4 regions of the Hylemonella sp. W303a genome follow, and region 2 is predicted to be linked to each of the others. Evidence: predicted binding sites of a transcription regulator. Region 2 holds the regulator's gene; each other region holds the start of a gene.
What was found. The regulator sigma-54, encoded in region 2, starts transcription at its own class of promoters, with help from an activator protein. The targets are predictions, from matches to a motif close to TGGCANGNAANCTGCTTT.
Positions count from the first base shown of each region.

Region 1: the regulator sigma-54 is predicted to act here: its motif matches at 1,549-1,566, upstream of ureA (urease subunit gamma).
Region 3: the regulator sigma-54 is predicted to act here: its motif matches at 5,120-5,137, upstream of ACLBKS_RS11895 (ethanolamine ammonia-lyase subunit EutB).
Region 4: the regulator sigma-54 is predicted to act here: its motif matches at 4,319-4,336, upstream of ACLBKS_RS14590 (CmpA/NrtA family ABC transporter substrate-binding protein).

Region 1 covers NZ_JBKFDG010000001.1:357,781-365,007, reverse strand. Annotated here, with positions in the region: gene ACLBKS_RS01700 (cupin domain-containing protein) at 1-240, opposite strand, end outside; gene ACLBKS_RS01695 (Crp/Fnr family transcriptional regulator) at 480-1,172, shown strand; gene ureA (urease subunit gamma) at 1,598-1,900, shown strand; gene ACLBKS_RS01685 (HupE/UreJ family protein) at 1,983-2,558, shown strand; gene ACLBKS_RS01680 (urease subunit beta) at 2,563-2,868, shown strand; gene ureC (urease subunit alpha) at 2,906-4,648, shown strand; gene ureE (urease accessory protein UreE) at 4,739-5,449, shown strand; gene ACLBKS_RS01665 (urease accessory protein UreF) at 5,424-6,161, shown strand; gene ureG (urease accessory protein UreG) at 6,247-6,909, shown strand; gene ACLBKS_RS01655 (hypothetical protein) at 6,928-7,227, opposite strand, start outside.
Region 2 covers NZ_JBKFDG010000004.1:10,217-17,443, forward strand. Annotated here, with positions in the region: gene rpe (ribulose-phosphate 3-epimerase) at 1-261, opposite strand, end outside; gene apaG (Co2+/Mg2+ efflux protein ApaG) at 377-772, shown strand; gene thiL (thiamine-phosphate kinase) at 789-1,850, shown strand; gene gshB (glutathione synthase) at 1,901-2,863, opposite strand; gene lptA (lipopolysaccharide transport periplasmic protein LptA) at 3,175-3,879, shown strand; gene lptB (LPS export ABC transporter ATP-binding protein) at 3,914-4,741, shown strand; gene rpoN (RNA polymerase factor sigma-54) at 4,857-6,527, shown strand; gene ACLBKS_RS08555 (class I SAM-dependent RNA methyltransferase) at 6,547-7,227, shown strand, end outside.
Region 3 covers NZ_JBKFDG010000005.1:294,268-301,494, forward strand. Annotated here, with positions in the region: gene ACLBKS_RS11875 (putative 2-aminoethylphosphonate ABC transporter ATP-binding protein) at 1-976, shown strand, start outside; gene ACLBKS_RS11880 (putative 2-aminoethylphosphonate ABC transporter permease subunit) at 1,033-2,763, shown strand; gene ACLBKS_RS11885 (TIGR03364 family FAD-dependent oxidoreductase) at 2,784-3,932, shown strand; gene ACLBKS_RS11890 (exopolyphosphatase) at 4,017-4,961, shown strand; gene ACLBKS_RS11895 (ethanolamine ammonia-lyase subunit EutB) at 5,151-6,554, shown strand; gene eutC (ethanolamine ammonia-lyase subunit EutC) at 6,605-7,227, shown strand, end outside.
Region 4 covers NZ_JBKFDG010000007.1:253,628-260,854, reverse strand. Annotated here, with positions in the region: gene ACLBKS_RS14605 (EAL domain-containing protein) at 1-1,147, opposite strand, end outside; gene ACLBKS_RS14600 (sensor histidine kinase) at 1,175-2,581, opposite strand; gene ACLBKS_RS14595 (nitrate- and nitrite sensing domain-containing protein) at 2,790-4,019, shown strand; gene ACLBKS_RS14590 (CmpA/NrtA family ABC transporter substrate-binding protein) at 4,486-5,751, shown strand; gene ntrB (nitrate ABC transporter permease) at 5,781-6,779, shown strand; gene ACLBKS_RS14580 (ABC transporter ATP-binding protein) at 6,841-7,227, shown strand, end outside.

The sequences.
Region 1 (7,227 bases), on a different contig from region 2:
TGGAGTCATCGCCACCATCTTCCCGGGCTGCTCCTGACGGAACCGATGCCACACGCCCGCAGGCACGATCACACCGCATCCTGCCGACAACCTCGTTCTCCGAGGGCCATTGGCTTCTAACAGCTCCAGGTCCACGACACCGCTCATCAGGAAGATGACTTCGTCACCCGTTGGATGGATCTCCCAGAACTCTTCATGCAGGTCCTGCGGTGTCTCGAATGAATAGGCGCCCAGCAGCAAGCCTCCCAGTTGTGCGCGTTGGTGCGCCCCAGCGTCTGAGTCCCGAATAACGCAAGCGCCCGCAGCAGCAGACCAATGGACTCGAGCGTCGTCTAGCCCTAGGACAAGTGGTTCCGTTAACGACATAGATGTTGGAGATGATGTAGTCATGATCGGTATCATAGGAATTCATTCGCTCACACACAGTCGGCTGGCCGACACAAGGCTTCGCTCAAGACGTCATACAAGCCATCACCCACATGCTGAGTACAAGCCAACGCAACATCCTGCTCATGGGCCGTTGGTTCGGAGCTTTGCCGGTGTCCATGCAAAGCGCCCTGGCGGCAGGCGCTAGGACCGTCAACCTGCCGCGCGGAGGGCTGGTCTTTAGACGTCATGACTCCAACGACGGTCTCTATGGTGTTTTGGAGGGCGCGATTCGGTTCTCTGTGATCAGCGACGAAGGAAAGGAAACCGTCGTTGGCTTGGCCGGGCCGCCGAATTGGTTCGGCGAAGTGGCACTGCTGGATGGCGGTCGTAGAACGCACGATGCGTGGGCGGACACAGACTGCGTACTGGTCCACGTTTCTTTGCGGCTCATCACGAGCTGGCTGGTAGACCATCCAGCGCACTGGAAACACATCGGCCAACTGGCCACGCACAAGCTTAGGGTGATGTTCACGCGACTCGAGGACGATCGTTTGCAGCCGGTTCGCACGCGCCTGATTCGTTGCGTAGTGACCTTGCTGGACGGCTATGGCCAGCGCGAACCCGGAGCCCAGCGTCTGCGCGTTTCACAAGAGCGGTTAGCCACCTTACTGTCGCTGAGTCGCCAGACTGTCAATGAGCTCCTGCGTGAGCTGGAACGCGAGAGGCTCGTGTCCTGCAACAGGGGCGGTCTGGAGGTACTGGACTTGATCCGCCTTCGTGAACTGGGGCAGCCAAGTGCCTGAGCTCAACCTGCATCGGCTCGTCGCCTTTGTGACTGCTGTTGACTTTGTGCCTCCGATCGCCACAGAGGCCAGGATGCAACCCCCGAGTGCCAACTCGTCCACCGCGAGCGCTAGCGCTGAGACAACACCCATGCTGCAGCGCTGTCATTGACCCGCCTGGGCCCGCCCGAACCTACGGCCTGATCGTCTATCCTGGCGCGGCCACATGCGCCTGACGCACATTTGCGGTGCATCTCCATCGAATTCTTGCGTACACCACCCAGTTGCATCGCCATCCGATGGCTGCAACTGCATGTTTCTAGGGCAATCAAATTTTTGATTGCCTTAATTTGGTGCACATCGTCCATCGTGCACCGCGGCACTACGGGACCACTGATGGCATATCTATTGCATACACTGCTTCTTAGAAGAGAAGGCACACGACCATGGAACTCACTCCTCGTGAAAAAGACAAGCTGCTGATCTTCACCGCCGCTTTGCTGGCCGAGCGGCGCAAGGCACGCGGCCTCAAGCTCAACTACCCGGAGGCCGTGGCCTACCTCAGCGCGGCCGTGATGGAGGGCGCGCGCGACGGGAAAACCGTGGCGCAGCTGATGAGCGAGGGCCGCACCCTGCTCACACGCGACGAAGTCATGGAGGGCGTGGCCGAAATGATTCCCGATATCCAAGTCGAAGCCACCTTCCCCGACGGCACCAAGCTCGTGACGGTGCACCAGCCCATCCCCTGACTCTCCAGCGCGGTCCGCTGCAAGCCTTTGCCGGGCCCCCAACGCATACGCCTGAACGCACAAGACACCAAGGAAGTCCCGCATGAAACTGCACCGCCTATCTCCTCTCCTGCTTCTCGGCGCCAGCTTGGCCGCGTCCGCCCACGTGGGTGGAGACGGCGGCGGGCACCATGGTTTCGTGTCGGGCCTCAGCCACCCCTTTTTCGGCCTGGACCACTTGGCCGCCATGCTCGCGGTCGGCATCTGGAGCGCGCTCTCGGTGCGCCGCATCTGGGCCGCTCCGCTGGCCTTCGCGTTCACGCTTTTGGCCGGGGCCTTGTTGGCGCAGGCAGGCCTGAACTTTCCGGCGATTGAACCGATGATCGCGGCCTCGCTGCTGGCCGTCGGACTGCTGCTTGCGCTGCGTGCCCGCTTGGGTGCGGCGGCGGCATCCGCCCTGGTCGCAGTCTTCGCGCTCTTTCACGGCGCAGCGCACGGCAACGAATTGACGGGCGCACCGGCTCTGGTCGGCATGGTGCTGGGCACGGCCCTGCTGCATGGCGTGGGCCTGCTGCTGGGCCGCTGGCTGCAGCAGCGCCACGTGATGCTGGCGCGCGCCATCGGCATCACCGTCGCGGCCTTCGGACTGTTCACGGGCGCCCTGCTCGTCGCGGGGTAAGGCCATGATCCCCGGCGAACTGCTGATCGACGACGGCGCGCACCCGCTCAACCCCGAGCGGCGCACGCTGACCGTGGTGGTGAGGAACACCGCAGAGCGGCCGATCCAGGTCGGCTCCCATTACCACTTCGCCGAGACCAACGGCGCGCTGGACTTCGACCGCGCCGCCGCACGCGGCATGCGGCTCAACATCGCCAGCGGCACGGCCGTGCGCTTCGAGCCAGGCCAGCAACGCACGGTGGAGCTGGTGGACTACAGCGGCGATCGCCGGGTCCACGGCTTCCGTGGCCTCGTGCAAGGAAAACTCTGAAGCCCCACGCCAGCCTCACGCTCAACGGAATCACCCCATGTCCTTCATCACCAAACGCGCCTATGCCGAGATGTACGGCCCCACCCAGGGTGACCGTGTGCGCCTGGCCGACACCGAGCTGATTGTCGAAGTCGAGCAGGACTACACCCTGCGCGCGGGCGGCTACGGCGAGGAAGTCAAGTTCGGCGGCGGCAAGACCATCCGCGACGGCATGGCGCAAAGCCAGCGCACGCGCGACGGCCAGGGCAGCGGGCCCGAAGCGGGCGGCGCGGTGGACACGGTGCTGACCAATGCGCTGATCATCGACCACTGGGGCATCGTCAAGGCCGACATCGGCCTCAAGGACGGGCGCATCGTGGCCATCGGCAAGGCGGGCAACCCGGACACCCAGCCCGGCGTGGACATCGTCATCGGCCCGGGCACCGAGATCATCAGCTGCGAGGGCAACATCGTCACGGCCGGAGGCATCGACAGCCACATCCACTTCATCAGCCCGCAGCAGATCGAGGAAGCGCTCTGCTCGGGCGTGACCACCATGCTGGGCGGTGGCACGGGCCCGGCCACGGGCACCTTTGCCACCACCTGCACGCCCGGTCCCTGGAACATCGAGCGAATGCTGCAGGCGGCCGACGCCTTCCCGCTGAACCTGGGCTTCCTGGGCAAGGGCAACGCCAGCCTGCCCGCCGCGCTGCACGAGCAAATCAACGCGGGCGTGATCGGTCTCAAGCTGCACGAGGACTGGGGCACCACGCCATCGGCCATCAGCAACTGCCTGGACGTGGCCGATGCCACCGACACCCAGGTGGCCATCCATTCCGACACGCTGAACGAATCGGGCTTCGTCGAGAACACCATCGCGGCCGTGAAAGGCCGCGGCATCTGCGCCTTCCACACCGAGGGAGCGGGCGGTGGCCACGCGCCCGACATCCTGAAGGTGGTGGGCGAGGCCAATTTCCTGCCCAGCTCGACCAACCCCACCATGCCCTACACGGTGAACACGCTGGACGAGCACGTGGACATGCTCATGGTCTGCCACCACCTGGACCCGGCCATCGCGGAGGATCTGGCCTTCGCCGAGAGCCGCATCCGCAAGGAAACCATCGCGGCCGAGGACATCCTGCACGACCTGGGCGCCATCAGCATGATGAGCAGCGACAGCCAGGCCATGGGCCGCGTGGGCGAAGTCATCATGCGTACCTGGCAGACCGCGCACAAGATGAAGGTGCAGCGGGGCGCCCTGGAAGGCGACGGCGCGCGCAACGACAACACCCGCGTCAAGCGCTACATCGCCAAGTACACCATCAACCCGGCTATCGCCCATGGCATCAGCCACGAAGTGGGCAGCATCGCCCCCGGCAAGTGGGCCGATCTGGTGATCTGGAAACCGGCGTTCTTTGGCGTCAAGCCCGCGCTCATCCTCAAGGGCGGCTTCATCGCCTTCGCGGCCATGGGTGACCCCAACGCCAGCATCCCCACACCCCAGCCCGTGCACTACCGGCCCATGTTCGGTGCCTTCGGCGGAGCCATTGCCCGCACCTCGCTGACCTTCGTCTCGCAAGCCGGCCTGGCTGCGGACATCGGCACGCGCTTTGGCTTGGCGAAACGGCTGTCGGCCGTCAAGAACATCCGTGGCGTGACCAAGCGCCACATGGTGCACAACAGCTACGTGCCCAAGATGGAAATCGACGCCCAAACCTACCAGGTGCGCGCCGATGGCGTGCTGTTGACCTGCGAGCCGGCCAGGAGCCTGCCCATGGCGCAGCGGTATTTCTTGTTCTGAGGCGGAAGACCCCACCGCGCCATTCCGTTCTCCACGCCCTTGTCCAGACAGGCGGCGAGCGCCGTCGGGCCGAGGACTACACTCCGTCGCATGCTCACCGTCTCCAAACTGCTGTCTCAAGGCCAGGGCCTGGCCAAGGTCCTGGTGCAACGCGCACCCACCATCGAACTCGACTGGGACGTGCGACAGAAAAGCCGCTTCGCTGCCACCGACTCTTCCGGTCGCGAGCTGGGCGTCTTCCTGCCGCGTGGCACCTTGGTGCGCGGCGGGGACGTGCTGGTGGCGGAAGACGGTTCCTTGATCCGTGTCGTGGCCGCGCCCCAGCCCGTGCTGCGCATCACCGCCTGCGCTGAACACGGCTCGCCCTTCGACCTGACGCGCGCGGCCTACCACCTGGGCAACCGCCACGTGCCCATCGAACTGCGGCCCGACCACCTGAAGATCGAACCCGACCACGTGCTGGCCGACATGCTGCGCGCCATGCACCTGATCGTGAGCGAACAGCACGATGCCTTCGAGCCCGAAGGCGGTGCCTACGCGCAAGGGCACGGTGGTCACGGTCACGCGCATGAACACGGTGTGCATGACCCTGCGCATGGACACAGTGCGCATGACCATGCACACGGCCACAGCCACGACCATGACGCCCCCCACGGACACGGTGACCACGCACACGACCATGGTCACTCGCAAGGGCACGCACACGCGCATAGCCACGGCCACGACGATCATGAACACCATGATCATGACCACGACCATGGACACGCCCATGGACATGCGCACCACCCTTACAAGCACTGAGACGGCGGCACCCGCGCTGGCGCCCGCCAGCCTGTTGCACCTACTCTGGCTGGCTTCGCCCGCCTTGCCCGTGGGCGGTTTTTCCTACTCGGAAGGACTGGAAGCCGCCATCGACGCCGGGCGGGTCGGCAACGAAACCCAGGCCGCCCATTGGCTGGTGGAGCAGTTGCACCTCACCCTCGCGCGCTCGGACTTGGCCGTGATCGCCCAGGCCTTGCGCGCCTGGCGACGCGGCGACACGGCACGCATCCGCACCCTCAACACCTGGCTGTTGCAGACCCGCGAGAGCGCCGAGCTGCGCCTGCAGACCGAACAGATGGGCCGTTCGCTGCGCGAATGGCTGCGCCACCTGCCCGGCGCCGACGCGGCTGTCCTCGACTTTGCCGCCACCCTGGAGCCCAGCTATCCGGTCATGTACGCGCTCTGCGCCGCAGGGCCATGCGGCGCGCACACCGCGCCTGCGGGAGAACGGGACGTGCTGCTGGCCTACGCCTTCGGCTGGGCCGAGAACATGATGCAGGCCGCGCTCAAGGCCGTGCCCTTGGGCCAGACCTCGGGCCAGCGCATCCTGGCGCGTCTCGCAGCGGAAATTCCCGCCGCCGTCGAACACGCATTGCGCCTGCCCGATGAAGAACGCCAGGCCTACAGCCCCATGCTGGCCATCCTGAGCAGTCGGCACGAAACCCAGTACTCAAGATTGTTCCGCTCCTGAATCACCCCGGTTTGCACAACACACCACACCACGCACGTTTGCGCGGAGCCTGCCGAAGCGGCGAAGCGCATGCAAGGACCTCGATATGAACACTCCCGCCGAACTTCAGAAACTTCACCACATCCCCGGTCGTACCAAAACCCTGCCGCCCCTGCGCGTCGGCATCGGCGGTCCGGTCGGCTCCGGCAAGACCACCCTGCTTGAAATGCTCTGCAAGGCCATGCGCGAGCACTACGACCTCGTGGCCATCACCAACGACATTTACACCAAGGAAGACCAGCGCCTGCTCACCATCAGCGGTGCGCTGCCGCCCGAGCGCATCATGGGCGTGGAAACCGGCGGCTGCCCGCACACGGCCATCCGCGAGGACTGCTCCATCAACCTCGAAGCCATCGACCGCATGTTGAAGGAGTACCCCAACGCCGACATCGTGTTCGTGGAGTCCGGCGGCGACAACCTGGCCGCCACCTTCAGCCCCGAGCTGAGCGACCTGACCATCTACGTCATCGACGTCGCGGCCGGCGAGAAGATCCCACGCAAGGGCGGCCCCGGCATCACCAAGAGCGACCTCTTCGTCATCAACAAGACCGACCTCGCGCCGCACGTGGGCGCGAACTTGGACATCATGAAATCCGACACCGAGCGCATGCGCGGTGCGAAGCCGTTTGTGATGACCAACCTCAAATCACTGACGGGGTTGGATCAGGTGGTGGGGTTTATTGAGAAACGGGGACTGCTGAAAAGTTAAGCAAAGGCTTCACATTTTTCAACGCAGTCTCTCGTTACGCCGAATCTCATCAACTAGCGCACGAGCTGCATCTTCAACGGCTCGTCGCCCCGCCAAGCCAAAATCATGCTTGAACTCCCCCCATTCAGCCGTTCCATTTCCACTCACGCGCAATTTGGCAATCGGCAAAGTGCCGGCATCTAGGACATCAACCGAGAGATAGAACCCAAAATTAGTCGGAGGCCAGGTGAGGGCAGATGGCGAGGAAGAAGATGTCGTAATTTCCGGAATAAATATATATGCCGCATTGGCGTCACGCAACGCAGCTTTGTCAGAAGA
Region 2 (7,227 bases):
CAGCGCGTCGACCGGCTGCACCATCATGTGCACGTCCAAGGGCACGGGCGTGCCGTCGGCGCGTTTGGCGTGGGGCTTGAGCGCCTGACAAATCATGGGACCGAAGGTCAGGTTGGGCACGTAGTGGTTGTCCATCACGTCGAAATGGATCCAGTCCGCGCCGGCGGCGATGACGTTCTTCAGCTCTTCACCCAGGCGGGCGAAGTCGGCGGACAGGATGGACGGGGCAATGCGGTGGTGAGTGGGGGCGGAATGGCTCATGGCGGGGGCCCGATGGCGGGCCAAAGTCAGGGGAAGTCAAAAGGTATTTTCGCAGGTAGGATCACAGCTTGCCGGCCTTCCTCGTTCACGTGTTCCAGCCTTTGCGCCAACCGCCATGTCCGACCCCACCGACATCCTGATCGAAACCCAGCCGCGCCACCTGCCCGAGCAGTCCGATCCGGCGCGCGGTATCTATGCCTTCGCTTACACGATCACCATCACCAACCGGGGCGACGTGGCGGCGCAGCTCATTTCGCGCAGTTGGAATGTGAACGACGCCAATGGCCACACCGAGAAGGTGCGCGGCCTGGGCGTGGTGGGCCAGCAGCCCCTGCTCAAGCCTGGCATGCGTTTCGAGTACACCAGCGGCGCTCGCTTGCGCACGCCCACCGGCACCATGCACGGTAGCTATTTTTTCGTGACGGAAGAAGGCGAACGCTTCGACGTGGACATCCCCCTGTTCGTGCTCGACGCCTTGAGCACCGGCGGCGGCCAGCGGACCCTGCACTGAGCGGTCGCCCAGCAGCATGGCTCTCGGTGAGTTCGAGCTGATCGCGCGCTACTTTCAGCGCAACGCCGTGCCGCGCAACCCAGCCGTGGCCCTGGGCATCGGCGACGATTGCGCCTTGTTGCAGCCCACCCCTGGCCTGCCGACCGCGCTGCCTTCGGACGCCCAGTTGGCCATCAGCACCGACATGCTGGTCGAGGGCCAACACTTCTTCCCTGACGTCGCCCCAGAGGCTCTCGGCCACAAGGCCTTGGCCGTGAACCTCAGTGATCTGGCCGCTTGCGGCGCCCAGCCCCTGGCCTTCACGCTCGCGCTGGCCTTGCCCGACAGCAATGCCGCGCGCGAAACCTGGATCGACGCCTTCACGCGCGGGCTGTTCTCCCTGGCCGACGCCCATGGCTGCACGCTGATGGGCGGTGACACCACGCGCGGCCCACTCACAATTTGCATCACGGTCTTCGGTGCGGTGCCGACCGCGCAGGGCCACAGCCAGGCATTGCTGCGCTCGGGCGCGCGGCCGGGCGATGACATCTGGGTCAGCGGCACCTTGGGCGATGCGCGACTCGCGCTGCTGGCGCTCAAGGCGCAACGGGGTGAGCGCAGTCCGAATGCGCCGCGCTGGCTTCAGTTGCCACCCGAGGTGCTGAAGCTGGCACGCGCCCGACTGGAGCGTCCGACCCCGCGCGTGGCCCTGGGCCTCGCGCTACGCGGCATCGCCAACGCCTGCATGGACTTGAGCGACGGCTTGGTCGGCGACCTTCAGCACATCTTGGAAGCCTCGCGTTGCGGCGCGCGACTGCTCGGACCGGTGTTGAGCGAACTGCTGGCTTCTCACCGCCTCGACAGCACCGCGCTCACTTCACCCGAGCGCCTGAGCCTGGTCCTGTCAGGGGGCGATGACTACGAGCTGCTGTTCACCGCCCCGGCCAACCGCCGCGAGGCCGTGGCGACCGCGGCCACGGTGGCGAACACCCCGGTCACCCGCATCGGCCAGATCGAGGCACAGGAAGGACTGCGCGTGGTGGATGCCCAGGGCCAGCGACTGGCGGGCCGGTTCGCGTCCTTCGACCATTTCGCCTGAGCCCCCGAAAACCGGGAGAAGCGCGAAACCGCCGGTCCTGGTGGACTGCGTCAGTGGGCGGTGACTGCTGCTTCCAGGGCGTCGACGAAGCGCTTTGCCACGTCATACCCGCTCTGGTCGCTGATCTCCTGGAAGCACGTTGGGCTGGTGACGTTGATCTCGGTGAGCTGCTCACCGATCACATCCAACCCCACGAGCAGGAGTCCCCGCGCCGCGAGCAAGGGCCCCAGGCTTTCGGCGATTTCACGGTCTCGCGCGGTCAGCGGCTGGGCCACACCCTTGCCGCCAGCGGCCAGGTTGCCCCGCACTTCGCCGCCCTGCGGAATGCGCGCCAATGCGTAAGGCACGGGTTGACCGCCAATGACGAGGATGCGCTTGTCGCCCTGGGCGATGGCGGGGATGAACTTCTGCACCATCAAGGTTTGCGCGCCGTCCTGATTCAAGGTTTCGATGATGCTGCCCAGATTCAGGCCGTCGTCCTTGACACGGAAGATGCCCATGCCGCCCATGCCATCGAGCGGCTTGAGAATGATGTCTCGGTGTTCAGCGTGGAAGGCCCGCACCGCTTGCGCTTCGCGCGTGACCAGGGTGGGCGCGATGAAATGCGGAAATTCCAGGATGGCGAGCTTTTCCGGGTGGTCACGCAGCGCACGCGCCTTGTTGTAGACCCGCGCGCCCTCGCGCTCGGCTTGCTCCAGCAAATGGGTGGCGTAGAAATACTCGCTGTCGAAAGGCGGGTCCTTGCGCATCAGGACGGCGTCAAAGTCACGCAAGACGGCGTCGCGCAGGGCCGACTCGCGAAACCACGCATCGGCCTGCCCGGTGAGCACGATGTCTCGCACCTGCGCCCGCACCGGGCCACCCGCCCGCCCGTCCGACGCCCAGCGCAATTGACTGGGTTCGCAAGCCGCCAGCTCGTGACCTCGACGCGCTGCCTCACGCATCATGGCGTAGGTACTGTCTTTGGTGATCTTGAAGGATTCCAGCGGGTCGGCGATGAACAGAAACTTCATGCGCGGAAGTCTCGCACGAATTGCGAATCACAAGGACCGCTGCCCGGCAAAGGCCGCAAACACCGGGTGCCCAAGGGACCTGACCCGGGCTTACTGCAGTCAGGGACAAGCAAAACCCGAGCCAGTTTTCCGTGGTGTTTAAAATGGCCCTCCCTTTCCGCTTGCCCCTTCGGCTGGCCCCACCCGCACCGCCCCCAGCGGTTCTGTCCAGGTTTTAAAACGGCACACCGCCCATCCGTCCCGCGATGCCTTCCCGCTGCCCTCCGCTCCGCCCGTTTCTGTCTCGCTGGGGTCTCGCCTGGGGCGGCTTCATGCTCTTTCTGATGGCGGCCTGCCTGCCGGCGGGCGCCCAGACCAAGGCCGCGGGCGCATCCCCCAGCGCTGCGGCGACGCCTGCAGCGGCGGCACCGGTGACGCAGGCCATGCACATCGAGGCCGACGCGCTGCGCTACGACGACCAGCGCCAGATCAGTGTGTTCAGTGGCAATGTCGTGCTCACGCGTGGCGGCATCCGGATTGAAGGGCAGCGCATCGAAGTTCGGCAGGACGCGCTGGGCTATCAGTACGGCAATATCACCGCTGCCTTGGGCCAGCGAGCCCGGTTCACGCAATTGCGCGAGGGCATGGATGAAACCGTGGTCGCGGAAAGCAACACCATCGAATACGACGGCCGCACCGATGTGTTCAAGCTGCTGGGCGATGCCGTGTTGCGCCGCCTGCGCAGCGGCGCCGAAGCCGACATCATGACCGGCCAGGTGGTCGTCTACGACAACTTGAAGGACATCTTCACCATCGACGGCGCGCGCGCCACGGGCGGCGTGCCCCCCCGAACGGGGTCCGACACCCGGGTGCGCGCCACCCTGTCCCCGCGCGCCGCCACGCCTGCGACGCCGCCGGGGACTGCGGGAACGCCAGCGGCCGCGGGCAAGGCGCCGACCACGAACGGGGTGAAACAAGACTTGAATCTGCGCGACGACGCGCGCCTTGCCCCGACGCCCGCGCGCGGCGCTCGTTAACGCGCCCGCGCCCAAACCGGCCATCGACACACGCATGAGCGAACAGCACACGACCCCGGCGCCCGCCAGCGCCCCCGCCTCCACGAACCCAGCCACCCCCGCCGAGTTCGACCCCGCGCAAGCCAGCCGCCTGGAGGCGCTCAACCTCAAGAAGTTCTATGGCAGCCGCGAAGCCGTGAAGGACGTGTCACTCGCCGTGCGACGCGGGGAGGTGGTGGGTTTGCTCGGCCCGAATGGCGCGGGCAAGACCACCAGCTTCTACATGATCGTGGGCTTGGTGCGCGCCAGCGCGGGCGCCATTGAAATCGATGGCCAGCGCGTGGAACACATGCCCATCCACCAGCGCGCGCGCATGGGCCTGTCTTATCTGCCCCAGGAAGCCTCGATCTTTCGCAAGCTCAATGTCGAGGACAACGTGCGCGCCGTGCTGGAACTGCAGCACGACGAGCAGGGCAAGCGATTGAAGCGCGCCGAGATCGAACACCGCCTCACCAGCCTGCTGCAGGACCTGCGCGTGGAAAAGCTGCGCCTGTCGCCCTCGCTGGCGCTTTCGGGTGGTGAACGGCGCCGCGTGGAAATCGCGCGCGCTTTGGCCACGCAGCCGCGCTTCATCCTGCTGGACGAGCCCTTCGCGGGCATCGACCCCATCGCGGTGATCGAGATCCAGCGCATCATCAGCTTCCTGAAGTCGCGCGGACTGGGCGTGCTGATCACCGACCACAACGTGCGCGAGACACTGGGCATCTGCGACCACGCCTACATCATCAGCGAGGGCCGCGTGCTGGCCGAAGGCACGCCCGCCGACATCGTCAACAACGCCGACGTACGCCGCGTGTACCTTGGCGAGAACTTCAAGATGTGAGTATGTGGGCCCCCATGCTTGTCACTCCCTGCACTGCGCTGCCCCCTGGGGGGCCTTCGCGCCTTGGGGCGGCCCGGCGGCGCGCGCGGGCGCACGCTTGAGAACGGTTTAGCGCATGAAGCAAAGCCTCTCGCTGCGCATCTCCCAGCATCTGGCGCTCACGCCCCAGCTACAGCAGTCCATCCGCCTGCTGCAGCTGTCCACGCTGGAGCTGAACCAGGAGGTGGAGCAACTGCTGGACGAAAACCCGTTCCTGGAACGCGCCGACGAGAGCGCCGAGCGTGAGGCATTTGGTCTGGAGCAAGCTGACACACCGCCGGTGAACGACGACGATCACGGCGACACGGTCAGCAACGGCCCCCTGGAAGGCCCCTCCGAGCACATCCATGAGACGAGCGTCGAAGCCGCCAGCGACGAGGCGACGACCGTGGATCTGGCCAGCGACGGCGACTGGGAAGGGGACGGCAGCGTCGATCTGGCCCCGGACGACAGCGAGTGGGGCGGCGACGCTCCCCCGCGCAACGGCAAGCAGGACGACGACGACGCAGCCGACGCCACCGAACTGGCACGCGCGCACGAAACCCTGCAAGACCACCTGCGTCAGCAAGCCTTGGCCTTGCGGTTGACGCCTGCCGACCGCGCCGCGCTGCTCTTCCTGATCGAGTCGCTCAACGACGACGGCTACTTGGAGGACTCGCTGGAGACGTTGGCGGCCAGTCTGGCGGGCGACGACGCCGAGCAACTGGAAGGTCTGCTGGAACACTTTCAGATCGCGCTGCGCCTGCTGCACCAAATGGAACCTTCGGGTGTCGGCGCGCGCTCGTTGAGCGAATGCCTGCGCCTGCAGTTGCAGCAGCAGATGCAGCACCTCGCGCCGCCCCCCCTTTCGACCTCGAGCGCACAACAGGCGAAACAAGACGCCAGCGGCACGCTACGGCAAACGCTGACTCAGGCGCTGCGCTTGATTGAACAAGCTCCCGAATTGCTGGCGCGGCGCGATCTGCGTCGACTGACCCAGCTGACCGGGGGCTCGGGTGCGGCGGGCGAGGCGCTGACGCGCGAGGCTCTGGCCTTGATTGCGCGGCTGGAGCCCAAGCCGGGTCGCCGTTTCGTGGACGTCGAGCGCCACATCATCACGCCCGATGTGCTGGTGCAGCGCGTGGGGGGCACGGCCAGCAACGCGCGCTTTCGCGTCATGCTCAACCCCGACGTGATGCCCCGCCTGCGCGTGCACGACATCTACGCCAACGCGCTCAAGGGGCAGCGCGGGTCGGGCGGCGGCACGCGCGACGCCAGCAGCCATGCCGCGCTGCAGCAGCGCCTGCAGGAAGCGCGCTGGTTCATCAAGAACATCCAACAGCGCTTTGACACCATCCTGCGCGTGGCCAATGCCATCGTGGACCGGCAAAAGAATTTCTTCGTTCATGGTGAATTGGCGATGCGCCCGCTGGTGCTGCGCGAAATCGCCGACGAGCTGGGTCTGCACGAATCCACCATCAGCCGGGTGACCACGGCCAAGTACATGTCCACGCCTTTCGGCACCTACGAACTCAAGTACTTCTTCGGCTCGGGCCTCGGCACTGAATCGGGCAGCAGCGCCTCCAGCACCGCCGTGCGCGCGCTGATCAAGCAGTTCGTCGGCGCGGAGAACGCCAAGAAGCCGCTGTCCGACAGCCAGCTGTCGGAGATGCTCAAGGAACAAGGCATCGAATGCGCGCGCCGCACCGTGGCCAAGTACCGCGAGACGCTGAAGATCGCCCCGGCGAATTTACGCAAGACGCTCTGAGCGCCCTGCCTCCCCTCTCATGAATGATCTACAGCTTTTCCTGCCCTGCGCTGCTGGCGTGGAGGATTTCCTCGCAACCGAGGTCCAGGCCATCACGGGCGCGCCCAGCGAGGCCCTGCGCAAGGGCCGTGGCGGTGTCGGGGTGCGGGCCAGCTGGCATGACGCGCTCAAGCTCAACCTGCACAGCCGCTTGAGCCAGCGGGTACTGGTCCAACTGGCTCACCGCCCCTACCGCGACGAACAAGACATCTACGAAGCGGCCAGCAGCGTCGCTTGGGAGCTGTGGTTCACCGCCCAGCAGAGTTTCAAGATCGAGCTGACCGCGCAGCACAGCCCGCTCAAGAGCCTGAACTTCGCCACGCTTCGCATCAAGGACGCCGTGGCCGACCGCTTCCGCGCCAAGGGCGGTGCGCGCCCGGACGTGGACACGCAATGGCCGGACGCGCGCATCCATGCCCACCTGACGCGCGAGCAAGTGACGCTCTACATCGACACCTCGGGGGAACCGCTGTTCAAGCGTGGCTGGCGCGAAGACAAGGGCGAAGCACCGCTGAAAGAAACGCTGGCTGCGGCAATGCTGGCGGCCTCCGGCTGGGGTGGCGTTTGGAACCCCGGCGCCGGGCCACTGCCGCTGTACGACCCCTGCTGCGGCAGCGGCACCATCGCCATCGAGGCCGCGCAGATCGCCTGTCGCATGGCC
Region 3 (7,227 bases), on a different contig from region 2:
CGGCAAGACGACGCTGCTGCGCATCATCGCGGGCCTGGAGGTGCAGAGCAGCGGCCAGGTCTGGCAAAACGGGCGCGACATTTCCGCGTTGCCGCCTGCGCAGCGCGACTACGGCATCGTCTTCCAGAGTTACGCCTTGTTCCCCAATCTCACGGTCGCGGCCAATGTGGCCTACGGCCTGAACGGCAGCATGGACCGGGCGCGCATCGCCGCGCGCGTGGACGAGTTGCTGACGCTGGTGGGTCTGCCTGGCAGCGAGCGCAAGTTTCCGGCGCAGTTGTCCGGCGGGCAGCAACAGCGCATCGCGCTGGCGCGCGCGCTCGCCACCTCGCCCAGCCTCTTGCTGCTGGACGAACCGCTGTCGGCGCTGGACGCCATCGTGCGCGTGCACCTGCGCAAGGAAATCAGAGCGCTGCAACGCAAGTTGGGGCTGACCACCATCATGGTCACGCATGACCAGGACGAAGCACTGTCCATGGCCGACCGCATCGTGGTCATGAACCAGGGCGTGATCGAACAGGTCGGCACGCCGCTGGACATCTACCGTACACCCGCTTCTCCTTTTGTGGCCGAGTTCGTGGGCAAGGCCAATCGCTTGCCGGCCGTGGCCGAGGGCGGGCATTGGTTCCGGTGTGGGCCGCTGCGCCTGCAGTGCACGCAAGGCGCGGAGTTCCGTCCCGGCCGTCCCGTGACGCTGTACCTGCGCCCGGAGGACCGGCGCATGATCGACGTGTCGCCGGACGACCCGGGCCGTTGCACGGGCGTGGTGCGCGGCATCGAATTTCTGGGCAGCAACTGCTTGGCGGAGTTGGAGGTGGAAGGCTTGCGTGACGCCGAGGGCCAAGTGCTGCCCTTGCATCTGCAGTTCTCGCTCAACCAGATGGACGAGTTCGGCGTGCGCGTGGGCCAGCCGCTGTCCTTTGCGCTGCGGGCCGACCGTGTGCGCGTCTTCCCGGCCGGGGCGGAGGCCGCTTGAGCACGGCGCAAACGACCGACGCGAGCGCCAGTGGCGGCGCGCGGGTCGCCCCGCTCTTGCGCTCAGCCTTGAGGGAGACAGTCCATCAGCGCCTGCACTGGACCGATCGCCTGGCGCGTGCTCTCGTGCTGTTGGCCGTGCTGGTGCTGTTATGCGGCCTGGCCCTGCCCCTGCTGGCCATTCTCTGGCAAGCCATGCTGGGCAAGGAGGGCCAGTTTGTCGCGCTGGACAATTTCCTGGCCTACGCGCGCACGCCCGCCTTGCTGCAAAGCCTGTGGAACAGCGTTTGGGTGGCCGCGCTGGTCACGGCCATCGCCGTGCCCCTGGCCTTCGGTTTCGCCTATGCGCTCACGCGCACCTGCATGCGCATGAAAGGCGCGCTGCGTCTGGTGGCGCTCATTCCGCTGCTGGCGCCGTCTTTGCTGCCTGCCATTTCGCTGATTTACTGGTTCGGCAACCAAGGCGTGGCCAAGGGCTTGCTGCAGAGCCTGGGTTACGCGCAGATCTATGGCGCACCGGGCATCGTGCTCGCCGAGTGCTTCGCGGTGTTCCCACACGCGCTCATGATCCTGGTGACGGCGCTGGCCCTGGCCGATGCGCGGCTCTACGAAGCTGCGGATTCCATGGGCGCTGGCGCGGTGCGCAAGTTTTTCACCATCACCTTGCCGGGGGCCAAGTACGGCCTGGTCTCGGCCGCGCTCGTGGTGTTCACCTTGGTGATGACGGACTTCGGCATTCCCAAGGTGATCGGGGGCAACTTCAACATGCTGGCCACCGATGTGTTCAAGCTCGTGATCGGCCAGCAGGATTTCGCCAAGGGTTCGGTGGTGGCCATCCTCTTGCTGGCACCCGCCGTGTTGACCTTCGCCGTCGATCACCTGCTGCAGCGGCGCCAGACCGCGATGCTGGGTGCGCGCGCCGTCCCCTACGCACCCAAGCCTGCGCGCGGCCGTGACGCTGCGTTCTCGCTCTACTGTCTCGGTGTCGCGGCGCTGATGCTGGCCATGCTGGGCATGGCCGTGTTCGCGTCCCTGGCCACCTTCTGGCCGTACAAGCTCATGCCCAGCCTCAACCACTATGTCTACGGCCTGACGGAGGCCGAGGTGGGTGTCGGCTTCCTCAACAGCCTGCGCATGGCGGCTGGGGCCGCGCTGGGCGGCACCGTGCTGGTGTTCACCGGGGCTTACCTGTTGGAGAAGACCGCGCCGCGCCGAGCCCCGGGTTCCGGGGTGAGCCTGGACGGCCTGCTGCGCGGCTTGCTGCGTCTCCTGGCCATGCTGCCCATGGCCGTGCCCGGTCTGGTGCTCGGACTGGGCTACATTTTTTTCTTCAACGCGCCGGGCAATCCCCTGGGGGGTCTCTACCAGACCATGGCCTTGCTCACGCTGTGCACCATCGTGCACTTCTACACCACGGGGCATCTGACGGCGGTGACCGCGCTCAAGGGCCTGGACAACGAGTTCGAGTCCGTCAGCGCGTCCCTCAAGGTGCCTTTCTACAAGACGGCGTGGCGTGTCACGCTGCCCATTTGTCTGCCGGCCGTGATTGACGTCGCGCGTTATTTCTTCATCAACGCCATGACCACCGTGTCGGCCGTGGTCTTTCTTTACGCGCCGCAGACCAAGGTGGCGGCCATCGCCATCCTGAACCTGGACGAGGCGGGTGAGACGGGTCCGGCCGCCGCGATGGCGGTGCTGATCACCCTGGTGTCCGGTTTGGCGAGCCTGTGCTTCATGGCCTTGGGGTGGTGGGCAGGGCGGCGGACCCAAGCCTGGCGCTCGCGTTGAATTTTCCAAAGGCAGGCAACATGACAAAGCGCATGGGCGACACACATTACGACTTGGTGATCGTGGGCGCGGGCGTCGTCGGCTTGATGACCGCGTACGCGGCCCGGCAACGCGGCCTCAAGGTCGCCGTGGTCGAGCGCACGGCGCAGAGCATCGGCGCGTCCATCCGCAATTTCGGTTTCGTCACGGTCACGGGCCAGCGGCGCGGCGAGCACTGGCGCCGCGCGATGAAGACGCGTGACGCCTGGCTGGCGATCGCGCCGCAAGCGGGCATTCCCGTGATCCATCCCGGCCTCTACCTGACGGCCCAGCGCCCCGAGGCCCTGGCCGTGATCGAGGCCTTCATGCGCACCGAGATGGGCGAGGGTTGTGAATTGCTCACGTCGGCGCAGACGCAGGCTCGGTTTGGCGCGACGGCCTTGGGGCCGCAGCTGGGCGCACTTTACAGCCCGCACGAGCGTCGGGTCGAGTCGCGCGAGGCCATCCCCAAGCTTGCGGCCTGGCTGCAGGCGGCACAGGGCGTGGATTTCCACTGGCGCACGGTGGTGCATGGCGTGGACCTGCCCACCGTCGCCACCAGCCGGGGCGTGTTGCGCGCCGACCATTGCGTGGTCTGCCCCGGCCATGAATTGAACGCGCTTTACCCCGAGGCCATCGAGCAGGCAGGTATCCGCATGAGCACCTTGCAGATGATGCGCGTGCAGCCCGCCGTGCCTCTGCGCCTGCCCGCAGCCCTGATGTCAGACCTCAGCCTGGTGCGTTATGAAGGTTATGCCGAGCTGCCGGAGGCAGCCCCGCTGTTGCGGCGCTTGCAAGCCGAGCAGTGTGAGCACCTGCGCCAGGGCGTGCACCTGATCGTGGTGCAGTCGGCCGATGGTTCGCTGGTCGTGGGAGACAGCCATGTCTATGGTGATGCCGAGGCGCCCTTTGGCAGCACGGCCGTGGACGAGCTGATCCTGGACGAATTGCGACGCGTGCTGCCCGCAGCCGGGGCCGCGGGCGCTGTAGTCACCGAGCGTTGGACGGGCACCTATGCCAGTGCGGCCGACGTGGTGTTCAAGACCTCGCCATCCCGAGGCGTGGCCCTGGGCATCGTGACCGGTGGCACGGGGGCGTCCACCTCGTATGCCTTCGCCGAGGAATTGCTCACATTGGCCCTCGGCGCATGAGGCCTGACTCCGGGTCGATACCCGCTCACAGGCCAAAACCGGTGTTGTAATATCTGCTTACATATTCATGGAGGAGAGTGATCAATGAGCCAAGAAAAATACCGCCTTGTCACCCGCAGCGATTTTGATGGTCTCGTCTGCGCCGTCTTGCTGAACGAGCTGGACCTGATTGACGACATCAAGTTTGTCCACCCCAAGGACATGCAAGATGGCAAGGTGGAAATCAGCCAGCGGGACATCACCACCAACCTGCCGTACGTGCCCGGCGCGCACCTGGCCTTCGATCACCACCTCTCCGAAACCATCCGCAACGCGGGCCAGTCCGCCGAGGCGCGCAAGAACCACGTCATCGACGCCAAGTCGCCCTCGGCCGCGCGCGTGGTCTACGAGTACTACGGCGGCAAGGCGAAGTTCCCTGGCATCTCCGACGAGATGATGGAGGCCGTGGACAAGGCCGACAGCGCGCAGTACGTGCGCGACGAAGTGCTGGACCCCAAAGGCTGGGTGCTGCTCAATTACCTGATGGACGCCCGCACGGGCCTGGGGCGTTTCCGTGAGTTCCGCATCAGCAACTACCAGCTGATGATGGACCTCATCAAGTACTGCAAGGACCACACGATCGACGACATCCTGGCCCTGCCGGACGTCAAGGAACGGGTGGACCTGTACTTCGAGCACACCGAGAAAGCCAAGGAACAGATCAAGCGTTGCACCACCGTGCACCGCAATCTGGCGGTGCTGGACCTGCGTGGCGAGAACACGATCTACGCGACCAACCGCTTCATGATCTACGCGCTGTTCCCGCAGACCAATATCTCCATCCACGTGCTCTGGGGGCCGCAGAAGCAGAACACGGTGTTTGCCACCGGCAAGTCCATCCTTGATCGCTCCAGCAAGACCAATGTGGGCGACCTGATGCTGCAGTACGGCGGGGGCGGGCACCAGGCGGCGGGCACCTGCCAGGTGCCGAATGACCAAGCCGAGGACGTGCTCAAGAAGCTGATCGCCAAGATCAACGCGGACGGCTGAGGTCACGGCCGCATCTGACACCCGTCTGCGCCGACACCTGACCTCTGCACTGGCTGGTGCGCGCCGGTGCTGACGCTCACCCCTGGTGTGATGCTTGGGCGGGCGTGCTTGAGCGCTTGATCGCGCGCCTGTCCCTCCTTGCCCGTAACGGGGCTCGCTGGCATATTTGCTGCTTGAAGGAGAGGCACCATGCCCGCCTACCAAGCCACCGTCGCGAACCAGAACTGGCAGTTCCGAGACCTGCGGGATCTGATGGCCAAAGCCACGCCGCTGCGGTCCGGCGATGCGTTGGCGGGCGTGGCTGCCACGTCCTCGGTGGAACGCATGGCGGCGCGACTCGCGCTGGCGGACCTACCCTTGAGCACCTTCCTCAATGAGGTGCTGATTCCCTACGAGACCGACGAGGTCACGCGGCTCATCATTGACACGCACGATGCCACGGCCTTTGCCCCCATCGCCCACCTGACGGTCGGCGCCTTCCGGGATTGGCTGCTGGACGAGCGCACCACCAGCGACACCCTGAGCGCCGTGCGCGCCGGTATCACACCCGAGATGGCGGCCGCGGTCAGCAAGCTCATGCGCAACCAAGATCTGATCTCCGTGGCGCGCAAGTGCCGCGTGGTCACGGCCTTCCGCGACACGATTGGCCTGCCCGGGCGGCTGGCCGTGCGCCTGCAACCCAACCACCCGACGGACGACGTGCGCGGCATCGCGGCCAGCATGATCGATGGCTTGCTCTATGGCTGCGGCGACGCGGTGATCGGCGTGAACCCGGCCACCGACAGCGTGGCCGCCCTGGGCACCCTGGTGCGGCGCATGGGCGAGGTCGTGGAGCGGCTGGGCATCCCGACCCAGACCTGCGTGCTCACGCATGTCACCAACACCATCCAGATGATCGAGCAGGGCGCGCCGGTCGACCTGGTGTTCCAGTCCATCGCGGGCACCGAGGCCGCGAACGCGAGCTTCGGTGTCAGCCTGGCCGTGCTGCGCGAGGCGCGCGAGGCGGCGCTCTCGCTCAAGCGTGGCCGTCCCTTGCAGGATGGGATTGGCGATAACGTCATGTACTTCGAGACCGGGCAGGGCAGTGCCTTGTCCGCCAACGCCCACCACGGCGTGGACCAGCAGACCTGCGAGGCTCGGGCCTACGCGGTGGCACGCGAGTTCAAGCCCTTGCTGACCAACACCGTGGTCGGTTTCATCGGCCCTGAGTACCTGTACGACGGCAAGCAGATCGTGCGCGCGGGCCTGGAAGACCACTTCTGCGGCAAGCTGCTGGGCGCCCCCTTGGGCGTGGACGTCTGCTACACCAACCATGCCGAAGCCGACCAAGACGACATGGACAATCTGCTCACCCTGCTGGGCGCGGCGGGCGTGAACTTCGTGATGGGTGTGCCAGGCGCGGACGACATCATGCTCAATTACCAGAGCACTTCCTTCCACGATGCGCTCTACGTGCGCCAGGTGCTGGGCCTGCGCCACGCGCCCGAATTCGAGGCCTGGTTGCAGCGCATGCAGATCATCGATGAGGCCGGTCGCCTGCTCAGCAGCAAGGCGCGGCAACCTGCCTTGGAGCTGATGCGCAAGGCGGCCTGAAGCAAGCACGTGCAAGGACTTCGCATGCACCCCGCAGACAGAGGTAGGCCATGAATGGCAAGGTGATCGAGTTGCCCACGCAGGGCACCCACTCAGACGTTCGGAGCGCGGACGGCTGGACCGCCGACACCTGGACGGACTTGCGCGCTCACACGGCGGCGCGCATTGCACTCGGGCGATCGGGCGCGGGCCTGCCCACGAAGGAACTGCTGAGCTTCGGCCTGGCCCATGCCCAGGCGCGGGACGCGGTGCACATCCAACTTGATGCGGCGTCCTTGGCCACGCGCTTGCAGGCCCTGGGCTGCGAAACGCTGACCGTGCGCAGCGCCGCCAGCGACCGTGCCACCTACCTTCTGAGGCCCGACTTGGGCCGCCGTTTGAATGCCGACGATGCGTCGCAACTTGCGGCGCCAACGCGACCCGGCGGTTGTGACCTGCTGTTGGTGGTCGGTGATGGACTGTCCTCGCTCGCGGTGGAGCGTCAAGCCGTGCCGCTGATCGAGGCCATTCGCCAGCTCGCGCCCTCCGATTGGACGCTCGGCCCCGTGGTCATCGCCACCCAGGCGCGCGTGGCCCTGGGGGACGAAGTGGGGGCATTGCTTCAGGCCCGCATGGTCGCCGTGCTGATCGGCGAGCGGCCCGGCTTGTCCTCACCCGACAGTCTGGGCATCTA
Region 4 (7,227 bases), on a different contig from region 2:
CGACATGGGTGAGGCGACTCTCCACGCTGCGCAGCGCCGAAATGTCACAGAAGGTCAGCACGTAATGTGTGAGCTTGCCTACGCGGTCGATCACGGGCGACAGTCCCTCCCAGGCTGGAAAGAGGGTGTGGTCGCGCCGACGGCAGGTGATCTCGACCTGGATCGAATCCTGGTCGTCCGTGGCCGCGACGCGGCGCCGATCGCCGCTGCGCGACGCATGCAGAAAATCATCGGGCCGCTGACCCAGCACCTCCTGGACACGCCAGCCGGTGATGCGCTCGAAGGACTTGTTGCCCATGCACACGCGCTGCTCGCGGTCCAGGATCAGGATGCCATCGCCGGTGGTTTCAAACACCACCGCGGCCTGGCGCAGGTGTTCCTCGGCCTCGACACGCTCGCTGACATCGCGCAGGATGCCCACCACGCGGTCTTCCTCCGGAAAGTAGCTGGCATGGATCTCCAGCCAAATGCGCTCGCCGTCGTCACGCCGCCAGGCCGCGCAGACCTGCACCATGCGCCCAGCGAGCAGCATGGCATCGAGGCTCTGGCGCATATCCGGGTCTTCGATGTGCCTCAAGAAGGCGTCTCGGCTGACCGTGAAGCTTTGTGAGCTTTGGGCGAGGATGGAGCCCAGAAAGCCCTCCAGTTCGATCTGCTGGCGCGTCGCGTCGAACTCCATCACGCCGAAGCGCCCGGCCTCCATGGCCAGCCGAAAGCGCCGCTCAGCCCGGCGGGTCTTGCGTTCCTCGTCCACACGGGCCAGGGCTGCGCGGATGGTGGCGTTGAGCTCCACGATCTGGATGGGCTTGAGCACGTAGCCATAGGGCGCGGCCTCGATCGCGCGCTGCAGGATGTCGTCACCCGCGTAGGCCGTGAGGTAGATCACCGGCAGATGCAGCTTGTGCGTCACTTCCTTGGCCGCGCGCGTGCCATCGCCACCACGCCCCAGGTTGATGTCCATCAGAACCAGGTCCGGGCGCTCGCGCGCGGCCAGATCCACCGCCTGTTGCTCGCTGGAAGCGATGCCGGTCACGCTGTAGCCCAAGGCTTCCAGGTTCTGCCGCAAGTCGTAGGCAAAGATCAGTTCGTCCTCGACGATTTGGACCCGTATGGGACGCGGTGTTTCCTGCAGGGTCTCGATGTTCATCATCCATGCTCCTCCTTGGGTCCTCACTCAATCGTCGATCGGAAAGGTGAAACGCAGTCCGGTCCCTGGGCTCGGCAAAACTTCGACCTCGGCGCCGATCTGTTGCGCCAACATGAAGACCAGCTGATACCCCATGGACCGTGAATTCATGGGCACGAAACCGGCCGGCAATCCGACCCCGTCGTCACCGACCTCCAGCACGGCCTGCGGACCGTCGCGCCGGGCGGAAACGCGGATGCACCCAGAAGACCGCCCAGCAAAAGCATGCTTGTACGAATTCACCACCAGCTCATTGATGATGAGCCCGCTGGGCACGGTCTTGTGCGTCTCGATGCGCATGCCATGCGCTGGCACGTCCAGTAGCAGCTCCACACTCGTGGTCTCACGCACATAGGTCTGCTTGAGCAACTGCACCAGCTTGCCCAAGTAGGGGCCGAACTCCAGGCCGGAAAAATTGCTGCCCTCGTAGAGCAGCTGGTGGGTCATGGCGATCACGCCCACACGGCTGCGGCTGTCGCGCAGCACCTCGCGGGCCGCGCCCTCGGCGCTGCGCGAATGGATGTCCAGCAAGCTGGCCACGATCTGCAGATTGTTCTTGACACGGTGGTGCACCTCGTTGAGCAGCAAGGTCTTCTCGCGCAGCGAGGCTTCCATGGCGGCCTGGTCAGCCAGACGTTCGGTGATGTCGACCACGGTGGCGAGAATTTCCGCGGGCTCACGTCCGGGTATTGGGTTGAGCGCGACCTCCACGGGGAACTCGCTGCCATCCAGTCGCCGGGCCGTCAGCTTGCGGCGCTCGGCCATCACGCGTTTCGTCGGTGCCTGAAGGTAGCGGCCCATCTCCACGCGGTGCGTGGCGCGCCGGGCCTCGGGCAACAGCATGTTCACGTGCTGCCCCACCAGTTGCTCGGACTCGCAGGCGAACAGCTCGCCCATGTTGCGGTTGACCAGCAGCATGCGACCCTCGGCGTCCACCAGGGTCATGCCCTCGGGCGCCTGCTCGAACAGGCTGCGCAGGCGCGCCTCGCTGGCGGCGAGGGCGCGCTGATGCGCCTGCTGCAGCGTCATGTTCACGGCCTTGACCAGCACCCCGTTGACCGTGCCATCGCGCGCGCGGATGGGCAGGTAACTGGCGCGCCACTCGGAGGCCTGGCCCGGCAGGCTGGGCACCTCGGCGATCACCCGAAGACCTTCCTGAGGCTCGCCCGCCAAGACCTTGTCGAGGAGGGGCGCAATCTCGGGGTAGGCGGCTGGCAGCACCTCGGACACCTTGCGGCCCAGCGCCGCGTCGACCGACACGCCATTGAATGCAGCCAAGCTACTGTTCATGCGCTGGTAGCGCAAATCGCGGTCCAGCACCGCCAGTCCCAAGCCGAGATCGCTGGAGAACAAGGCGTCCAGGACTGCCGCGTCTTCGATGGCAAAAGCTTGCATGCGACCCCCTGTTGAAGCGCGCGAGGTCCGCAACGCTTTCTCATTGGGCCCAAGTTAGCACATTGACCCAGCGCTTCCAATCCCCTGAACCGCTCCATTCCCCCGGCAGGGGGGCCACGCAGCCTAGCCAAAACGTGAAAAATGCACAGCCTATGATCCATCGTCCGCCCCGCGCCCAGACGAGGCCCATCAACCCACTGCCCCGCCGATGAACTCCGGATTGAACTTCCTCGTCGCCGCACGCCAATGTGAGATCAGCGAACTCGAGCACCTGGCCTTGACCAGCGAGTTGGTGAGCCTGATTGGCCGCCTGGTGCACGCCTTGCAGAAGGAGCGCGGCATCTCCAACCTGTTCCTGGCCTCGCGCGGTGAACGCTTTGGCGCGCAGCGCGCGCCGCAGGTGGAGGAATGCCAGCGCCTGCAGGCCGACGTGGCCGCGCGTTTCGATGCGCTGGACACGGACGCCAGCCGCGCGCGCAACGGTGCTCGTCTCTTCAACCGCATCGCCTACGTGCTGCAGGCCTTGGAAGGCTTGCCCGCGCTGCGTGAACGCATTGCCGATTTGGCGCTCACGCCCGAGGAAGCCACCACGGCCTACGTGCGCCTGATCACCGGTCTGATGGGGGTGGTGCTCGAGGCCGCCGACAGCGCCACTGACCCCGAGATCGCGCGCGCCCTGGTGGCGCTCTTCCACTTCATGCAGGGCAAGGAGTACGCAGGTCAGGAACGCGCACTGGGCTCGGCAGCCTATGCCTCCGGCCGCATCGACCCGGAACGCCAGCAGCAATGGCGACATCTCATCGAGGCCCAGGACGCCTGCTTGCAGGTGTTCCACGATTTTTCCGACGACGCGGCGCGCGCCTCCTGGGCGGAACATCAAGACCCCGAAACCCAGGCCCTGCAGCAGAAAATGCGCCGCGTGGCGGCGGACGCGCGCCTGAGCAGCGCGCTCGACTCCAACGCCAGCCTGCCCTGGTACGAGTGCTGCACACGCCGCATTGACGCCATGCGCAAGGTGGAGGATGCGCTGGCGCTGCACCTGCGCAGCCTGTGCGAACGCCGCATCGCACAGGCGCGCGCGGAGCTGCGCGACCAGCAGGCCAGCCTGCAGGCCCTGCAGCGCCAGGCCGCCGCGTCGGATGCGCAGCCCGCGACCACGCTGCTGTCGCCGAACCTGAGCCCGCACTTGGAGCGTTCGGTGCTGGGCATGGTGCAGGAGCAGAACCGCCGGTTGCAGGCCATCAGCGACGAACTGGCCACCACGCGTGCCGCGCTGAACGAACGCAAGGTGATCGAACGGGCCAAGGGTTTGCTGATGGCTACGCGCAAACTCAGCGAGGAAGAGGCGCACGCCATGCTGCGCCAGACCGCGATGAACCAAGGCCGCAAGCTCGTTGATGTCGCCCACACCGTGCTCAGCATGGCGGACCTGCTGTAACCATGCGCCCGACTTTCGGCGGCACGGGTGACGCTGAGCCGCCCTGTGCGGGGGCCTGGGCGTGGGCGTGGGGGGTCGTCATCGGTACTCAGCGGCACCGAGCCGTCTGAAGCGTAGGGCGGTGCGCCCCAGCCTCAAGGCAGGGCTGACCAATCACCTGCGAGGGCATCCGATCTTGGTGCGGCGCACAAGAACAGTGCCAGAGCTCCCGCGATTTGCACACCTTCCACCGCCCAGGCGCTGCCCCGAAACGCCTTGATTTCCCAGGAGTTTCGCTTCACAAGCCATGAAATCGGGTCTGGCACGGATTCTGCTTTGACTTGACCGTGCCCACCAATGACGGTCAGGCGCCGCGTTCTTAAGGAACGTGCTTGGACAACGGCGTCCATTTCCCGCGAGCTCACCCTCGCGGCGGAATGGGCGCCGTTTTTGTTTTTGCTTTCCGTCCTTCTCTCAGGAGCTGATCATGCAGGACCCCAAGATCGCCAACGCCGGCGGCAACCGCGGCACCCTCAAACGCCGCACCCTCCTCCAGGCCGCCGCCGCTGGCGCGGTCGGCATCAGTCCAGCGCTGCGCGCGGTGGTGCACGCCGCGGGTTCGGACGCACCCGAGAAGAAGGAAGTCAAGATCGGTTTCATCCCGCTGACCGACTGCGCGAGCGTGGTCATGGCCTCCGTCTTGGGCATCGACCAAAAGTACGGCGTCAAGATCATCCCCAGCAAGGAAGCCAGCTGGCCCAGCGTGCGTGACAAGCTGGTCAACGGCGAGTTGGACTTTGCCCATGTGCTCTACGGCCTGGTCTATGGCGTGCACCTGGGCATCGGTGGGCCGAAGAAGGACATGGCCGTGCTGATGAACCTCAACCACAACGGTCAGGCCATCACCCTGTCCAAGCAACTCGCCGACAAGGGTGCGGTGGACGCGGCCAGCCTGGCCAAGCTGATGGCCAAGGAAAAGCGCGAATACACCTTCGCCCAGACTTTCCCGACCGGCACGCACGCGATGTGGATCTATTACTGGCTCGCCTCGGCCGGCATCAACCCCTTCACGGACGCCAAGGTCATCACCGTGCCGCCGCCCCAGATGGTGGCCAACATGCGCGTGGGCAACATGGACGGCTACTGCGTGGGCGAACCTTGGAACCACCGCGCCATCCTCGACGGCATCGGCATCACGGCCGCCACCACGCAGGACATCTGGAAGGACCACCCCGAGAAGGTGCTGGGCACCACGGGGGACTTCGTGAAGCAATACCCGAACACCGCGCGCGCTGTCACGGCCGCCATCATCGAGGCTGGCCGCTGGATCGATGCCAGCGCCGCCAACCGCCAGAAGATGGCCGAGACCGTGGCCGACAAGAGCTACGTCAACACCGGCGTCGACGCCATCCAGGACCGCATCCAGGGCCGCTACCAGAACGGCCTGGGCAAGACCTGGGACGACCCCAACCACATGAAGTTCTACAACGACGGCGCGGTGAACTACCCCTACCTGTCCGATGGCATGTGGTTCCTGACGCAGCACAAGCGCTGGGGCTTGCTCAAGGACCACCCCGACTACCTCGCCGTCGCCAAGCAGATCAACCAGACCGAGCTTTACAAGCAAGCCGCCGCCGCCGCCAAGGCCCCCGTGCCCAAGAGCGATCTGCGCACGAGCAAGCTGATCGACGGCGTCGTGTGGGACGGCAAGGACCCGAAGAAGTACGCCGACAGCTTCAAGGTCAAGGTCTGAGCCTCGACGCTTCACGAAAGGAGCACCCCATGGTCAGCGCCGTCTTCCACCTGCCGCCCATCGCCCTGCCCGAGCCGTCCGCAGCCCCAGCCGCAGCCGCGCCAGAGCCCGAACGCCACGCCACGATGCACAAGCCCATGCCCGTCGAGACAGTCCAGACAGCCCAAGCCAAGGCAACGTCGACCCCGAGCGACGCAGCCGTGAGCGCCTCGGCCGAGCCTTCCGCCAAGCCCAGCAACGCCGTCGATTGGCGCGGTCTGTGGATGCGCGTCATCCCGCCGGTGCTGGGCCTGGGCCTGCTGGTGCTGCTGTGGGAACTGGTGTCAGTCAGCACGGGCCGCAGCATCCCGACGCCCGCCGACACCTGGCGGCAGGCGGTCGAAGTGTTCAGCGATCCCTTCTACCGCAAGGGACCGAATGACCAGGGCGTGGGCTGGAACGTGCTGACCTCGCTGCAGCGCGTGGCCATGGGTTTCGGCCTGGCCGCGCTGGTGGGCATCCCCGTGGGTTTCATGATCGGCCGCTTTGAATTCCTGAGCCGCATGTGCAACCCCATCATCAGCCTGCTGCGCCCGGTCTCGCCGCTGGCCTGGTTGCCCATCGGCCTGCTGGTGTTCAAGGGCGCCAACCCGGCGGCGATCTGGACCATCTTCATCTGCTCGATCTGGCCCATGGTCATCAACACCGCCGTGGGCGTGCAGCGCGTGCCGCAGGACTACCTGAACGTGGCGCGCGTGCTGCAGCTCTCCGAGTGGAAGATCATCACCAAGATCCTCTTCCCCGCCGTGTTGCCCTACATGCTGACTGGGGTGCGCCTCGCGGTGGGCACGGCCTGGCTCGTGATCGTCGCGGCCGAGATGCTGACCGGCGGCGTGGGCATCGGCTTCTGGGTCTGGGACGAGTGGAACAACCTCAACGTCAAGAACATCATCATCGCGATCGTGATGATTGGCGTCGTCGGCCTGCTGCTGGAAATCGCCCTCATCCGCCTCGCCAGCGCCTTCACCTACGACGAGGTGAAGTCATGACGCCCCGCCACGCCGCATCGCTGTCCACTGCTGTCGAAACCCAGATCTTGGAGGTATCCCCGTGAGCGCATCTCTGACCACCAAATACATCGAGATTCAGGGCGTGGCGCAGACCTTCCGCACCCGCAACGGACGCTTTCCCGCGCTGCGCGACATCCACCTGACGGTGGCCAAGGGCGAGTTCGTCGCGCTGATCGGCCATTCGGGCTGCGGCAAGTCCACGCTGCTGAACCTGATCGCTGGGCTGGCCACGCCCACCGAGGGCACGCTGATCTGCGCCAACCGCGAAATCGCGGGGCCCGGCCCCGAGCGGGCCGTGGTGTTCCAGAACCACTCGCTGCTGCCCTGGCTGACCTGTTTCGAGAACGTGCACCTCGCGGTCGAGCGCGTCTTTGGCTCGCGCGAAAACAAGGCGCAGCTCAAGGCACGCACCGAAGCAGCGCTGGCC